DNA from 4 places in the Anaerobacillus alkaliphilus genome. Region 1 is predicted to be linked to each of the others. Evidence: riboswitches for the same ligand, from Rfam matches in the RefSeq annotation. Region 1 holds a riboswitch; each other region holds the start of a gene.
What was found. Region 1 has a riboswitch for thiamine pyrophosphate ahead of thiE (thiamine phosphate synthase). Riboswitches for the same ligand answer to the same signal wherever they lie in the genome.
Positions count from the first base shown of each region.

Region 1 (4,218 bases):
TCGTTATAAGCACATGAAATATGCGTCTTACCCATAAAGAAAATTCCATTTTGGTATGACATTCCTTTAATCAATAAGATGTTCACGCCCCTTTAAAATTGAATTAATCGATTGATTACCCAATATTTATTAGTTAGGATATCTGAAAGACCAGTTTCTAACGAGTATAGACTATTAAAAGCAATCAGCTCATGATCAAGCCATGTATGTACATATGAAAGCGAAGCCATATATTGCTCATTACTATCTAACCGAGCTACAACTGTTACTTCTCCTCGATTTCCGTAACTCTCGTGATCAATAATTTCATTTGGAAACGAAAATACAATGCCTTTCTCATTTACTTCACCCTCTATGGTTTGTAATACCTGATTTCCTTTAAGAAGATTTAATTCGGTTGAATAAATGTTGTCTGGTAAAAGAGTAGCTCCTGCTTTATCTTGAAATGCTATGGTTATATAATCGTTACCAACTAGCCCGTCTACTGGCATTTGTGTCCAGTCCCATTTTCCAATGATAGTGACTGTATCGCCTTCTCGATTTGCCTCAAATGAAACTACGATATCTTTTTGTAACGATTCATTTGTGGTGGCATCAATATTATTAATATAGTGATAGCCAAAGTAAAACAATAGGGCCATTACTCCTACCGGTAAGAAAAATACAAATTTGTTCACTGTTTCTATCTCCTCATTTCTCTCTTAATAACAGATACTTTACTACTAGAATAGCATGTATAAGGAAAAAAGTGAAAAAGGGATTATTTCAAAGTAATACGTACTTTAAACAATCCCTAATCACCTATCTTAAACGGTATGCACTATGCTTTGTAGGACCTATTCCTTTACCAATACAAAGTGATTCCTCAATGGCAGCTTGAATAAACTGTTTAGCCGTACCAACTGCTTCATGTACAGACTTACCTTTTGCTAGTTCAGCCGTAATTGCTGCGGCAAATGTACAACCCGTGCCATGAGTATGTATTGTATCAATTCGTTTTGCAGTAAAATAAAAGTATTCTTCACCATCAAATAAGATATCGACCGCTTCATTACTCCCTTCTAAATGGCCACCTTTTAATACTACATATTTAGGTCCAAGCTCTCTAAGTGCTTTCGCAGCTTTTTTCATTTCTTCAAGCGTGTTAATTGAGTCTAAACCTAGAATTTCACAAGCTTCAGGTAAATTAGGAGTAATAACTGTAGCTATTGGAAGCAAACGTGACTTTACTGTATCCATTGCTTGTTTCTGTAATAGTGGGGCTCCTCCTTTAGCAATCATAACAGGATCTACAACAATATTCTTAGCCTTATATTGTTGTAGTTTTTCCACGACTAGATGAACAATTTCATCGGAGAAAAGCATGCCTGTTTTTACTGCATCTGTTCCCATATCTTGAAAAATCGCATCAATTTGAGCACCAATAGCCTCAAGTGTTTGGGGATATACACCATGAACTCCTAGTGTATTTTGAGCTGTTAAAACAGTAATAACGCTCATACCAAACACATCACGCTCTTGAAATGATTTTAAATCCGCCTGAATGCCCGCACCGCCACCACAATCAGAGCCGGCAATAGTTAATGCTTTCGCTATCGTCATAATTTATGACCCTCCACTTTGTTTCTATTCTTCGTAAAGAACTTTAATCAACCACCGCCAACGAACTGTACAATTTCAATTTTCATACCTTCCTGTAATTTTGTGCGAGGACGATCTTCACACCCAATAATTTCTCCATCCACTTCAGTGACAACTAGTTGTTCATCTAGTTTATAATGGTTAACCACATCTGCTAGTGTCTCTAAGGATAATTCGGTCTTTTCTCCGTTAATAAAAATAAACAATACCCCTACCTCCTTGCTTCAATCTTCTTTATAAATTCTTGACATGTTTTTGTAATATCTTCATTGCCGACAATCTCACTAATTGCACATATTCTAGTTGCTCCAGCGGCTAACACTTGATCAACGTTATGAAGCTTTATTCCTCCGATTGCTACAAAAGGAATTGTAATCTCTTTTACGACTTCCTCAATATACTTTGTCGTCACAGGGTCAACCACATCTACTTTACTCTTTGTCGGGAAAATTGGACCAACACCTATATAATCGGCACCATTAAGTTCGGCTTCTCTTGCTTCTGCTATTTCGTGGGTTGAAATCCCAATAATTTTATTCTGACCAAAAATTTTTCTGGCCTCTTGAAGTGGTAAATCATCTTGACCCAAATGAATACCGTCTGCATCAACGGCTAATGCAATGTCAATATGGTCATTCACAATGAACGGCACACTATACTTTTGGGCTAATTCTTTTAGTCGTTTTGCTTTCTCAAATACTACCTTTTTACTACTGTTTTTATCTCGAAGTTGAAAGATGTCAACCCCGCCAACAATGGCCGCTTCCATCACTTCAATTAAATCTCTTCCTTGATGAAACTCTTCTCCTGTTATTGCATATAAACGAAATTCTTTCATAATCAACCTCCGAAAATTTCATACTCTAACTAAAATAAAACCGTAACCCAAGAAAGACGGATTACGGCTAGTTCATAGCAAATCAACGACTTCCCTACGCTGGTATAATCCAAATCAGGTTCAAGGGTAAAAGTCTTACCTTTTTCTCAGCCTAAAAGCGGCACCCCTAGTCTTCTATAAAGTTTTTACATTTTCTTTAATTATGACAGAAATCTAGGTAATTTCAATCGTTTTACTTACCAATGTAGTAAAGAATGTATTTTTTTCTTTTTTATATCAACCAAGTTTTCTAATTGGTACCCGTACACTAACCACTGACCGTCCGGGGAAGCTTTGAGAGGGAAGTCTTCACTAAGTAGAGCAATATCTTTTGTTTTTTCTGTTTCAACCTCAAAGGAAACCAACCTATATCCCTCTGAGTAATCAAATAAGTCACCATTGCTCAGAGGTTGTAAAATATAAAAAGTATTACTGCTAGCGTCATAATCTTGGAAAGGAATCCACCATTGTTCTGAATACGTATTTAGTATTGGAATTTTTATACTCGATATTTCCTCTTTGGTCTGAGTATCATAGAAAATATAGTCAGATTTCGATACATTTTTATCTTCTATTGAGACTGTTAGAAATACATCACCAAATGAGAAAAAAGTAATAATTTCGTCAAGAAGTTTTGTTTCTCTTTGTTCCTTTACATCATACGTATATAACGTTGCATAGAAACTAAGTGAATACATGTCCCAATTTAAATAGGCTAGTTCCTCCTTGTTCATCCATTGAATGTAGAAATGATCAAACTCGAAATTTCTTACTTCCTTTGTGTTAAGATTAAGGTGGAATAATTCTATTGAAAAGTCATCTTGAACTGTCGCAACCGTCAATTCACCTTCTGTATGAGGGTTCCAATATAACTCGTAGTGCTCACCTAATTCACTTAACGTATATAAAACCTCTCCCTTTTTACTTAAAAAATAGAGTTCCTTATTTCCTCTCATTGTCGAAACTTCAATCACAAAAATAGAGAAATTTCTATTCGCTTCTAAGCTAATAATCGGTTGATCCAACTGAAAAAAGATTTCTTCTTCCCCTGTTAATATATGAAACTTGTAAACAATTGACAGTCCATTTTCATCCGTCAAATAAAGTAATGACTCGTTATCATACCAATCATTAATAGTTACAAAACTATACATGGACGCCCCTATGCTTTGTACTTGCTCTATATTTGTTAGAGACAAAGGTATGCCTGATTTAGCTAGCAGCCTAGAGGAATTACCGGATAAATCGCTACTAGGTAAAAATTCAGTTTCACCTAATTGATCACAACTAAGTAGGAAGATAAGTATAAGAATAGCAGAAAATTTCTTCACATTAACCCCCTCCTTGTCTCTTTATTATCCCATTAATCGACGGGAGTCTCAAACAAAATAGAATAGAAAAACTTGGGTCAAAAAAAAATAGTCAAACTTCTTGTGAACAGAAGTTTGACTATATAAGTAATTATTTGTTTATCTTTTGTTTAATGAGCCAAACAGCACCAATTACACCAGCATCATTCCCTAATGTAGCAATTGCAATGTTTGCTCCTTCAACGACACGCGGTAATGCATAGGCTTCAAAATGCTTTTGAATAGAAGTAGTTAAGAACTCGCCAGCTTTAGAAACACCTCCACCAAGTACAATCTTCTCAGGATTTAATGCATTAGCCAAGTTAGCAATTGCTAAACCTAAATGAAAAC
Region 1 covers NZ_QOUX01000045.1:91,989-96,206, reverse strand. Annotated here, with positions in the region: partial or broken gene DS745_RS25190 (DUF1385 domain-containing protein) at 1-62, opposite strand, end outside; gene DS745_RS14615 (hypothetical protein) at 93-677, opposite strand; gene thiD (bifunctional hydroxymethylpyrimidine kinase/phosphomethylpyrimidine kinase) at 802-1,602, opposite strand; gene thiS (sulfur carrier protein ThiS) at 1,650-1,847, opposite strand; gene thiE (thiamine phosphate synthase) at 1,853-2,479, opposite strand; TPP riboswitch at 2,554-2,657, opposite strand; gene DS745_RS14595 (YqgU-like beta propeller domain-containing protein) at 2,716-3,849, opposite strand; gene DS745_RS14590 (ROK family glucokinase) at 3,980-4,218, opposite strand, start outside.

Region 2 (4,218 bases), on a different contig from region 1:
TAATTAGCACGGGAATAATTTTTGGAGGAGAGTTTTATGTCATTACTAGACGATCCACTAATTTTGATATTTATCGTTTTATTTATTGGTTCGCTAATTGGTCAAATAGAGATAAAAGGCATAAATCTTGGGGCATCTGGTGTTTTACTCTTTGCGATGGTGCTTGGGCATTTTGGTTATCAAATACCAGCAATTGTTCAGAGCTTAGGATTAAGCTTATTTATTGTTGCGGTGGGTTTACAAGCTGGGCCACGCTTTTTTCGAATGATGCGTAGTAGTGGTTTAGTTTTTGCTATCTTAGGTTTTTTAATTATTGTCGTTGCAGTGATTACGACGGTTATCGTCTCAAAAATATTTAACCTATCCGCTCCGTTAAGCATTGGTTTGATGACCGGAGCGCTAACTAGTACACCGGGCTTGGCCGCTGCATTAGAAGCAACCAAAGATCCAATTGCTTCCGTTGGTTATGGTATTGCGTATCCTTTTGGAGTAATTGCCGTTGTCTTATTTGTTCAGTTGTTCCCAAGAGTCTTGAAGATAGATTTGGTTAAAGACCTACAGAAAACAGTAAGCCCTGTAAAGCATAAAAGCTCACTTAAGAAAATGACAATCAGAATTGAAGACGATACTGTTCATAAATTGACAATAAATGAGCTTCAACGCACGTTAAAAAGTACTGCTGTGATTAGCCGGATTATTCGCGGTGATCGAAATTTCTTAGGTAGAAACGATACGGTATTACTTAAAGAAGATGAAATTATAGCGGTTGGTTACCCTGAAGACTTAAATAAATTAAGGGATGCTATAGGCACTGAGATTACAACAGATGTAAAAATCCGTGAAAACTTAAAAATTTTTCGTGTCACAGTCGATGCCCAAGATATGATTGGAAAAAGTCTCCGCGAAATTCATTTGAGGGAAAGGTTTAGTGTCACTGTTACGAGGTTAGAACGAGCTGGGTATGAATTCCCACCTAGTCCTAATTGGCGCTTAGAGCGGGGCGATGTACTGACTGTAGTGTGCAGTCCGGAACGTATAAAAGCAGTTCAAGAGGTGTTTGGTACAAGACAACATCAAGAAGCGAACATTCATATTTTTTCTCTAAGTTTAATTTTGTTGATAGGAATACTTGTAGGGATGATTCCAATCCACATCCCAGGTCTAGGAACGATGACGTTGGGAGTAGCTGGTGGACCTTTGTTAATTGCGATTATTATTGGTCATTTTGGAAAGTTAGGTCCAATACAAGCCAGGTTTTATCAACCGTCTAATCGGGTCATTCGAGATGTTGGCTTAGTCCTGTTTTTAGCAGGTGCAGGCACGACAGCAGGAAGCGGTTTAGTAGAGGTGGTAAAAAATGAAGGCGTTGGTTTAATCATTGGAGGAGCAATGATCACGATCATCCCAATGGTTGTAGCTTTTATTGTTGCTAAGAAACTGTTTCATCTAAGTGTTATTCACTCATTGGGTGCAATTTGTGGAGGGATGACTAGTACACCAGGTCTTGGGGCATGTAACAATTTAGTTGACACTGAAGATCCAGCGATTGCTTATGCAGCTGCGTATCCTATTGCCCTTATTTTTGTCGCGATTGCATCTCAGTTATTGGTATTGATTTTATAAAAAAAATGGTATTAATTTCCGTTAAACTACGATATGATAGTATAGAAAAGTCTACTAGGGGAGTCCATTATGCTGGACTGAGAAAAGAATGCATTCTTTGACCCTTGGAACCTGATCTGGATGATACCAGCGTAGGGAAGTAGTAAAAACAAGAAGGTGGCATTTCTTTGTCTCTTTCTTTGATTTTATCTTCTGTCCATTATCGGGTTCTGAGTTATTCAGAGCCCGATTTTTTGCGTTCATGAAGTAAAAATCAATTCCTTATAGTTGCTGTATCTTCAGTTCCAAAAAAACATATTTTTGAGGAGGAAGTTACATTGTCAATGCAAAAAGAAATGTCGATCGATTTAAAGTCACAGTTTGCTGCAAGTAAAAAGGTTTACGTAGAAGGATCGAGGAAGGACATTCAAGTACCGATGCGAGAAATTGAATTAACAGCTACAACTGGAATTGCAGGTGAAAGGGAAAATCCACCTGTAAGAGTATACGATACAAGCGGCCCTTATACAGATGTTAATTATGAAGTAGATGTACGTAAGGGACTTCCAAAGATTAGACAAAACTGGATTTTAGAACGAAATGATGTTGAGGAATACGAAGGAAGAGATATTAAGCCTGAAGATAATGGGTTTCGTCTAGATGACCCACGTGCAAATATGGAGTGGTTTCCAAATCGAGTAACTAAACCACTACGTTCCAAAGACGGTAACGCCGTGACGCAAATGTATTACGCAAAGCAAGGAATTGTTACACCTGAGATGGAGTTTGTAGCCATTCGTGAAAACATGGATCCACAGTTCGTTCGTGAAGAAATTGCTCGTGGTCGTGCAATCATTCCTAATAATATTAACCACCCAGAAAGTGAACCGATGATAATTGGTCGCAATTTTCATGTAAAAATTAATGCCAATATCGGTAACTCTGCTGTGTCTTCTTCGATTGAAGAGGAAGTAGAGAAAATGACGTGGGCGACACGCTGGGGTACAGATACAATTATGGATTTATCTACTGGTAAAAACATTCATACGACGAGAGAATGGATTATTCGAAATTCACCGGTGCCAGTAGGAACTGTACCAATTTATCAAGCTCTGGAAAAAGTAAATGGAATTGCTGAAGACTTAACATGGGAAGTGTATCGTGATACGTTAATTGAGCAAGCAGAGCAAGGAGTCGACTATTTTACGATACACGCGGGAGTACTACTTCGTTACATTCCGATGACTGTTAATCGTATGACAGGAATTGTTTCTCGCGGTGGATCGATTTTAGCTCAATGGTGCTTAGCTCATCATCAAGAAAACTTCCTCTATACACATTTTGAAGAGATTTGTGAAATACTTAAAGCCTATGATATTGCCGTATCATTAGGTGATGGTTTGCGTCCAGGTTCTATTGCAGATGCAAATGATGAAGCACAGTTTGCCGAACTTGTAACATTAGGAGAATTAACAGACATAGCTTGGAAGCATGACGTTCAAGTGATGATTGAAGGACCAGGTCATGTTCCAATGCACAAAATTAAGGAGAACATGGATTTACAGTTAGAAATCTGTAAAGAAGCTCCATTCTATACATTAGGACCACTGACAACCGACATTGCTCCTGGCTATGATCATATTACATCTGCAATTGGTGCAGCGATGATCGGTTGGTATGGAACAGCGATGTTATGCTATGTAACTCCAAAAGAACATTTAGGTTTACCAAACAAAAATGATGTTCGAGAAGGAGTTATTACGTACAAGATTGCTGCTCATGCAGCAGATCTAGCAAAAGGTCATCCAGGTGCTCAAATGCGTGATGATGCCTTATCAAAAGCTCGTTTCGAATTCCGTTGGCATGATCAATTTAATCTTTCACTTGATCCTGAGCGAGCTAGAGAATATCATGATGAAACTCTACCTGTGGAAGCGGCAAAAACAGCCCATTTTTGTTCTATGTGTGGACCGAAATTCTGTTCAATGAGAATTTCTCATGACATTCGCAATACTGCAAATGAACAAGGAAAAACAGAAGATGAAGTCATTGAAGAAGGTATGAAGCTAAAAGCGAAGGAGTTCGTTGATGATGGAGCAAAAATCTACAAGTAATCTTGATCATGTCCGTCAAATAAAGGCTGAAATCCGAGCGATTGAAATAAAAAAACAACAGCTTCAAAAACAATTAAAGTCGATTCAACAAACTTGTGACCATGAGTTTCATGAAACCGCAATTTTGCGCAAGTGTCGTAAGTGTAAATGGACAGAGAGCGTGTATTACTAGAAACAGAGAAAGCATCAGCAGAGCTGATGCTTTCTTTGTTTCTAAAAATATAGTCTTTCAATCGTTATTAATGTTGCTATTAGTAAGAAAGGAATGATAGTTTTTGTAATATCCCAGCCGTGTAAAGCACGTTTTTTCCGAAAGCGAATGGTGCCGTTAAAACAACGAGCAGTCATTGCACTGTAAACATTTTCGGCTCGGTCTAAGGATTTGATAAGGAGTCCACCGGTCAATTGACCATATACTTTTAAATTACGAATGGATATGCCACCAGAAAAAAATCGAGATCTAGCCGCTAACTGCATTTTTTGAATGTCATCAAAAAATAAA
Region 2 covers NZ_QOUX01000039.1:96,955-101,172, forward strand. Annotated here, with positions in the region: gene DS745_RS12205 (aspartate:alanine exchanger family transporter) at 37-1,623, shown strand; TPP riboswitch at 1,670-1,778, shown strand; gene thiC (phosphomethylpyrimidine synthase ThiC) at 1,947-3,716, shown strand; gene DS745_RS12215 (hypothetical protein) at 3,691-3,888, shown strand; gene cbiQ (cobalt ECF transporter T component CbiQ) at 3,930-4,218, opposite strand, start outside.
Region 2: linked by a shared signal. The riboswitch ahead of thiC (phosphomethylpyrimidine synthase ThiC) and the one ahead of thiE (thiamine phosphate synthase) in region 1 are both predicted to bind thiamine pyrophosphate.

Region 3 (4,218 bases), on a different contig from region 1:
ATCGCCGGTATCTTTATGGCGTTTATGGCACAATACATAGCGGTTCTTATTGAAATGTCGGTGTTCGGGATTGAACCTGGCTCGGAAAATACAGAAATGATTGTTGAGTTAGCCAAGGCAACACCAGCCCTTATCTTAGTAGTTGCTGTGATTGGACCAATCTTAGAAGAAATTATTTTTAGGATGATTATCTTCGGTAGTCTATACAAACGTTTTAACTTCTGGATTGCTGCCATTATAAGTTCTGTTATTTTCGCTGCTGTTCATATGGACTTTGAGCACCTTCTCGTTTATACGTTTATGGGCATCGTTTTTGCCTTTTTATATGTAAAAACAAAACGAATTATCGTGCCTATAATGGCACACGTTGCTCTAAATAGCTTCGTTATGCTCGTTCAGGTTGTTTTTGGTGAACGTTTAATGGAGTTACAAAGAAAGTTAGACGAAATGCAAGGGTTTATTGGAGGACTATTCTAGATGAAATCACCATTATTTTGGGGTATTGTGTATCTCTTTATGGCTATAAGCTTCGTTTATTTTGCAATTCAACAACGTGGTCGTACCGGTGAATGGGATTTGTTCACGATTGTGTTAATGGCCATTGCCGCTTATGACCTTCTAGTTGCAGTAAGATATTTCACTTTTAAACCAAAAGTAGAGAAAAAGTAAAGCTTGAGGATTTTTCCCTCAAGCTTTTTGCTTTTTAAACTAACAGCTCCCAATCCTTCAACACTGGTTGATATCCTTTTTCCCTAATCATTTTTTGAATTTCTACAAGGGAACGTTCATCTGAAATCTGAAATTGTGCTGTACCTGTCTCACACTGAGAGTATCCGCCTACTTCAGTTTTTGCGCCAGCTGACATTTTTGTTACACCTAAGTAGATAAGATTATCACGTAAGTATTCTGGTTCTCTTGTTGATAGTGTAATCCCTGAGCGCGGTAAAAATAAACGGAACGCCGTAATTGCTTGAACGAGATGACGATCTTCAACGATTGATTTCGGCTGATAATCACCTAAATGTGGGCGAATTCTCGGTAACGATAAACTAATTTCGGCGTCTAAATACTTTGATTGAAGGTAGTGAGCATGCATAGCTGCAAAATACGCTTCTCTACGCCACTCGTCTAACCCTAATAATGCCCCAACATTAATTTGACGAATTCCAGCTTCACAGCCACGTTCAGGAGTATCCATGCGGTAGCGATAATCACGCTTTGGTCCCTTTACATGAACTGATTTATAAATTTCTTCATTATATACTTCTTGGTAGACAGTTAGCCCATCAACACCTGCATCGGCTAATAGTTTGTATTCCTCAGTATCTAACGGATTAATTTCAATTGCCACTGATGAAAAGTATTTTTTCAATACCTTTACAGCTTCAGCTATATACGAAACTGGTGTATGTGTTTTTGACTCACCTGTTAACACTAATATATGTTTTAACCCTTGATCCGCTAGTGCCTTTGCTTCAATTTCAATTTGTTCAAGTGATAGCTTCTTACGTTCAAATTGGTTTGTAACACTAAAACTACAATACGTACAAACGTTGACACAGTGGTCAGCAATATAAATAGGGTTGAATAGTAAAATTGTTCTTCCAAAATGTTGGACTGTTAGCTCATGCGCTTTTTGGGCCATTTCCTCAAGTAGATTTTCCGCTGCTGGAGAGAGCAAAACTAATAAGTCTTCTGTATTCATTCTTTGTTTTTGTAGGACTCGCTTAACATCTGTTTCTGTAATACCTTGAAATATATCGTCAAAAGGTAGTTCCTTTAACTTTTCATATTCGTAGTAAAAACTCATGGGAAAACCCCCTTCTTTAATTGTCAATTTTGAATTCTGAATTGTGAATTGATGCTTGTAATGCTTCGTAGTTCTGCAAACAACATTCATAATTCAAAATTCCTAATTCATAATTAGATCTGTAAAAATCCTGTCAATGGTGATGATGCTCTCGCGTGTTTGGCAACTCCACCAACTCCTGATAGATATGCTTGGCGTCCTGCTTCTACCGCTGATTTAAACGCTTGCCCCATAACCACTGGATCTCCAGCTGTAGCAATTGCGGTATTGACTAAGACAGCATCTGCTCCCATCTCCATTGCTTCACACGCTTGTGATGGTTTACCAATACCTGCATCAACGATTACTGGTTTTTCACATTCTTCAATTAAAATTTGGATTAGTTCTTTCGTTTTTAAGCCACGGTTTGTACCGATTGGTGCTCCAAGTGGCATTACAGCTGCAGCGCCAACTTCTTCAAGTTTTTTAGCTACCATTAAATCTGGGCTCATGTAAGGAAGGACTATAAAGCCCTCACTAGCTAGAATTTCAGTTGCTTTAATTGTTTCATAGTTATCTGGTAGTAAGTACTTTTGGTCAGAAATAACCTCAATTTTTATCCAATTTCCCATACCTGCTGCGCGTGCCAGTCTTGCAATACGGACTGCTTCCTCAGCTGTTCTTGCTCCAGATGTATTAGGTAGTAAAATCATCTCTTTTGGGATATATTTCATGATATTTTCTTGGTTCGTATTAAAATCAACACGACGCATAGCGACTGTAATTACTTGAGATTGTGAAGAGTTAATTACGTCTGGGATTAGGGCGTCATCATTAAATTTTCCAGTACCGATTAATAAACGACTATTAAGTTCTACTCCACCGATAGTTAATAAATCTTTTGCCATTGTTTCTTCTCCTCCTAATTTTACATATCAACAGTTCTGTCTGGAATGTGCGGTGTACAACAGGGAAAACAAAACAAAAAAGCCCCACCATACAGATGCGGCCTTAAAGACATGTAAAGATAACAATTAACAAGACAGTCTTCCCTCCGCTGGCATGATCCAGATCAGGTTACACGGTCTGTGACGGAATAGTCCTCTTCTCAGCCTAGTCCTCTAGGCTCCCGTAGCTGTAATACATATTCTTTGTATTAATCATAACACAGTTTAATAAATTTTCTATACTGAATTGCTTCATTAGTGAAGCTTTTTTTACTCACATTACGCAGTCATTGTTTTTTTACTTTCTTCATTTTTGCTAGCTTTTCCTAACATCCAACCCAAAGGTATGGTCAATAAGGCTATCATGCCTAAAAGAAAAAACCCTTCTCGTATTGCTTGTAAACTAGCTTCCTGCATCGTATCTACAGTAGCAAACACCTGAACTCTACGAACCTCATAATAAATGGAGATAAAGACAATTCCTAAGGCAGAACTCATCTGTCGCAAAACATTGTTCATTGCTGATCCCCGAGAAATAAACCTATCCGGAATGGAATTCATTCCAGCCGTCGTTGCTGGCATCGTTGAGAAACCTTGCCCAATACCTCGTAGCGCCATTAAAACAAAGATCGTTATGAGCGATGTTTCCATGGTCGTAAATCCTAGAGCTAATGTAAAGACTGCCATAATGACAAGACCGCTAGTTACAACGAATAACGGACCATGGCGATCTAGTAACCTTCCACCAATGGTCATAAAAATCCCGGTGAAAAGAGCTGAAGGTAGAAAAACCAGCCCAGTTATCACGGGGCCTAACCCATACACATGCTGGATCAATAATGGAATTAGGAAAATTGCTCCAAATAACCCTAATGAAGTAGAAATGCCTATCCAAACACTATATGTGAATGCCTTATTTTCAAAAATTGATAAATCTAACAAAGGTTGATCATGTCGATTTTCAATTTTCACAAACAGTAGTAAGGAGATCATACCTAGAGTAAATAAAACCAGATTAAGAGGTTGAACTAGATGTTCTAACGCCGATACTCTCCCTAAACCATACAATATCGCTCCCACACCAATTGTGACCGTTAGAAACCCCCACTTATCAAACGAAATTCCACTAACTTTATTTGTGTTCTTAAGATACATGGCACCGATGATAATTCCTAGTATGCCAATTGGTACATTGAATAGGAAGAGCCACTGCCAACTTCCTGCTTCAATAATAAGTCCTCCGACCGTAGGACCAATCGTTGGAGCCATCATTGCAGCAATTCCCCAAATTCCAGTTGCAAGACCTCGCTCATTTCTTGGGAACACTTCGAATATAAGTGCCATTGATAAAGGCATCATAATTCCTCCTGCAATCCCTTGAATACCACGGAAAAAGATAAGCGAGCTTAAATCCCATGAAAAAGATCCTAAAATCGAACCGATCATAAAAATGACTAAGCCAGCAAGATAAAGCTTTTTCTT
Region 3 covers NZ_QOUX01000033.1:18,605-22,822, reverse strand. Annotated here, with positions in the region: gene DS745_RS10315 (CPBP family intramembrane glutamic endopeptidase) at 1-477, shown strand, start outside; gene DS745_RS10310 (YdiK family protein) at 478-669, shown strand; gene thiH (2-iminoacetate synthase ThiH) at 704-1,810, opposite strand; gene DS745_RS10300 (thiazole synthase) at 1,924-2,697, opposite strand; TPP riboswitch at 2,821-2,932, opposite strand; gene DS745_RS10295 (MDR family MFS transporter) at 3,016-4,218, opposite strand, start outside.
Region 3: linked by a shared signal. The riboswitch ahead of DS745_RS10300 (thiazole synthase) and the one ahead of thiE (thiamine phosphate synthase) in region 1 are both predicted to bind thiamine pyrophosphate.

Region 4 (4,218 bases), on a different contig from region 1:
AATGACTGGTGCTGGTAAATACCCTTTTTCAAAGGTACGTTGACCAACAACCTGATTAAATGAAAAACTTTCTCCAGGAAAAACGACGTGATTATTGATAGCTTCTGCAGCTAGCGTAATGTTTTGGACTCTTCCTTTTTTACGACGGTTAAAATATGTTGTGTAGTGTCCAATCTGTTTTACTCGAATATTTCCGAGTAACTCACTATCTACTTTAGGGTATATAGGGGTTGTAGGTAATTCAATTGTCATTGGACCCCGTCCATAATAGTATGTATAAAAGGATTCGGAAAATTTTTGACGATCTAGTTTATAACCTAATTCTTCCTCAACGATAGTTCCGTATTGATCAATTCTTGCGTTTTGTGGTTCTTTTTTAATTTGTTGATCGAGTTTCTCAAGAAAGTCCTCAACTTTATCAACGTCTAAGATTGATTTTCCAATCATAGATTGAAACTCAAGACGATTGACACTGCCAATTGATTCTCCTTCTAAGGTTAATAATACGTTGTCAGATATATTTAAAGTTTGTACAAATAGTAACATAAGAGCAAAACAACCATATTTAATCATCAATCTACCTCCTAGAAGTAGTATGAGTAGGAAAAGAGTGTTTCATGAATTTCCTCAACATGGTAAAAAATAGTATGTGGTTAAGAAAACATGTATAATTAATGTTTAGAGTACTTTTTTTTAGGAGATGAAATAATGAAGTATATGCCATTACAACAACGTCAAATTTCAACAAGTAGACTCGTATTTGGTTGCATGGGCTTAGGTGGGGGCTGGAACCAAACTCCTGTTAGTGAGGAAGATATCCTGAGTGCAGAACGTGCGATAGATGCTGCGTTATCAATAGGAATCACAATGTTTGATCATGCTGATATTTATACATTTGGCAAAGCAGAAAAAGTTTTTGGTGAAGTTCTAAAACGTCGTCCAGAGCTTAGAGATCAGATGGTCATTCAATCAAAATGTGGAATTCGCTTTCCGGAAGGCGAGATACCAAATAGATATGATTTTTCAAAAGAATATATTGTCGAATCTGTCGATGGGATTTTAACTAGATTAGGTATTGAGCAATTAGATATCTTGCTTTTACACCGACCCGATCCATTAATGGAGCCAGAAGAGGTCGCAGAAGCTTTTGATTTATTAGTAAAAGCAGGAAAAGTAAATCATTTTGGTGTTTCTAATATGAATGTAGCTCAATTGAAACTTTTACAAAATGATTGTTCAACACCGCTTGTCGTCAATCAATTAGAGATGAATTTACAAAAATTAGATTGGCTAGAAGCGGGAGTGCTGGTAAATCAGGCAGCTGGAACGAATGTTAATTTTGCGGATGGTATTATAGAGTATTGTCGTTTAGAAAATGTTCAACTCCAAGCATGGAGTCCCTTAGCAAAAGGGATATATACGGGTGTGGAAGTAGCACAACCATCAGAAGCATACGTAAAAACAAAGCAACTAGTAGAAGAGATGGCCAAAAAGAAAGAAACCACTCTAGAAGCAATTGTCCTAGGTTGGTTGATGAGACATCCTGCGATGATACAACCTGTTATTGGTACGGCAAATGTAGATCGAATTCAGAAATGTGAAGATGCTGTAAGACAAGCAGAACAGATGTCTCGAGAAGAATGGTATGCCCTCTATGTAGCCTCTAGAGGACAGCTTATGCCTTAAGCTAATTTTTTTGCGAGCGTAACTATTCTAAGCAATGAACGACTAAATAAATGATAAACACCAATGCCAAAGGGGAGATTTTGATGATTTCGATCGTATTATTTATTGGCGTAATCCTTATTGTTTTTTTCTTCTTACTTGCCGCGGCAGGTGTTAAAAGTAAAACAAATGGGGGAGAAGACATGATCAAGAATGTGTATATTTATTTAGTACTGTTTGCTACTCTAATGATGACAATTGGGGGAAGTGTTGCGGCGTTTATGGCACTAGCTGACATGGTTGCGCCACCGCCATTCTATCAGTCATTTGAGGAATATAGTCGTTGGGGTGGAGAAAAGCCAGTTGGTGATACTACTGAAAAGCTAACTGAAGCAGAGTTAAGAGCTAATTATGAAGCAGCAGTTCAGTCACATCGTGCCACTGCTATGGAGAGATCAAAAAATAGCTTAGTAAAGAGCTTTGGTTGGATTATCATTCCTCTTCCAATTTTTATTTACTTCCAACGTCGATTAAATTCAGCAAAAGAATAAGTTTTATAGAAGCGTTAGGCTATCTTAATCACTGTTATGGTAAAACTTTGTTGTAATTCACACGATAGTATGATAGAAATAAATAGTAATAGTTCTTTAACATAAATTTCATAAGAATCACTCTAGGGGTGCTAGAAAGCTGAGAGAGACGATCGTCTTGACCCTTATTACCTGATCTAGGTCATACTAGCGTAGGGAAGAAGTGCAGAACTTTAGTAATTACTACAATTATTAATGTCTTGGTCTATCCAAACCACTTCTTTTCTAGGAAGTGGTTTTTTATATTGGAGGTAAAATAATGGAAGAGAGACTTTCATTCGTTTTAGAACAAATGGAAGACCGGAAAGATGAGTTAATTGAATTGGTGAAGACACTGATAGCTTTTGAAACACCAGCACCTCCTGCTAGAAATACGAGGGAAGCTCAAGATTTTGTAGCAAGTTACTTAAACCGCTTAGGGTTTGACATTGATATGTGGGATGTTTACCCAAACGATCCAAACGTAGTTGGGACGTTAAAAGGGAAAGCTTCTGATTATTACAAGAGTTTAATTGTAAATGGACATATTGATGTAGCAGAAGTAAACGAAGATGAAGAATGGGAGAAAGACCCATTTACACCTGTCGTAAGAGATGGTGTAATCATTGGTCGTGGTGCTGCTGATATGAAAGGTGGATTGGCTGGAGCTCTTTTTGCTTTAAAATTATTAAGAGAAGCAGGGATTGACTTTCCAGGTGACATCATTTTTCAATCGGTAATCGGTGAAGAGGTGGGCGAAGCTGGAACATTACAATGTTGTCAAAGAGGCTACAAAGCAGACTTTGCGGTTGTCGTTGATACGAGCGATTTACATATTCAAGGTCAAGGTGGTGTTATTACGGGCTGGATTACTGTCAAAAGTAAACAAACCTTCCATGATGCCACCAGAAGAAATATGATCCATGCAGGTGGCAACTTGTTTGGAGCAAGTGCGATAGAAAAAATGGTGAAGATCATTGCTGGGCTACAAGATCTTGAACGACATTGGGCGGTTACCAAAAGCTATGAAGGCTTCTTGCCTGGAACAAACACGATCAACCCAGCTGTAATTGAAGGTGGCAGGCACGCTGCCTTTATCGCTGATGAATGTCGTTTGTGGATTACCGTTCATTATTATCCAAATGAAACATACGAACAAGTGGCAAAGGAAATTGAGGACCATATCGTAAGTGTTGCCAATAGTGATCCTTGGCTAAAAGAAAATCCGCCTATATTTACTTGGGGTGGTACATCAATGATTGAAGATCGTGGTGAGATTTTTCCTTCGTTAGAAGTGGATCCAAGTCATGAAGCCGTTCAGTTGTTAGCTCGTACACATACAGAAGTATCTGGAACAAAGGCAGTGATCGATGTTTCACCAACGGTTACTGATGGGGGGTGGCTAGGGGATGCAGGAATTCCTACTGCTATTTATGGTCCTGGCACACTTCAGTATGCTCATTCGGTAAATGAACAAGTATCCATTGATCAGTTAGTTAAATTTACAAAAGTAATGACTCAGTTTATTTACAATTGGACCCATTCAAAAAAATAAGGAGTTGTCTACAAAATGAAATTTAGTGAACGTTTATACCAGGAATTACAGCCGATTTGGCAAGCCAATCACAACCATCCATTTGTCCAAGAAATGGGTGCTGGAACTCTTGATAAAGAAAAGTTTAGATTTTATATGATTCAAGATTACTTATATTTAATTGATTATGCTAAATTATTTGCACTTGGGGCAATGAAAGCAAGTGACGTAAAAACGATGGGGCGTTTTGCTAGTTTATTAAATTCTACATTAAACGAAGAAATGTCACTACACCGTGAATATGCGGTAAAATTCGATATTTCTGAAGAAGAGCTAGAAAACGCAAGCCCGTCACCAACCACATTGGCTTATAGTCACTATATGTTGCATGTAGGGCAAAATGGAACGTTGGCAGACCTTGTTGCGGCTTTACTCCCGTGTATGTGGAGC
Region 4 covers NZ_QOUX01000050.1:46,727-50,944, reverse strand. Annotated here, with positions in the region: gene DS745_RS24110 (VanW family protein) at 1-573, opposite strand, end outside; gene DS745_RS24105 (aldo/keto reductase) at 709-1,686, shown strand; gene DS745_RS24100 (hypothetical protein) at 1,770-2,216, shown strand; TPP riboswitch at 2,331-2,431, shown strand; gene DS745_RS24095 (acetylornithine deacetylase) at 2,515-3,789, shown strand; gene tenA (thiaminase II) at 3,805-4,218, shown strand, end outside.
Region 4: linked by a shared signal. The riboswitch ahead of DS745_RS24095 (acetylornithine deacetylase) and the one ahead of thiE (thiamine phosphate synthase) in region 1 are both predicted to bind thiamine pyrophosphate.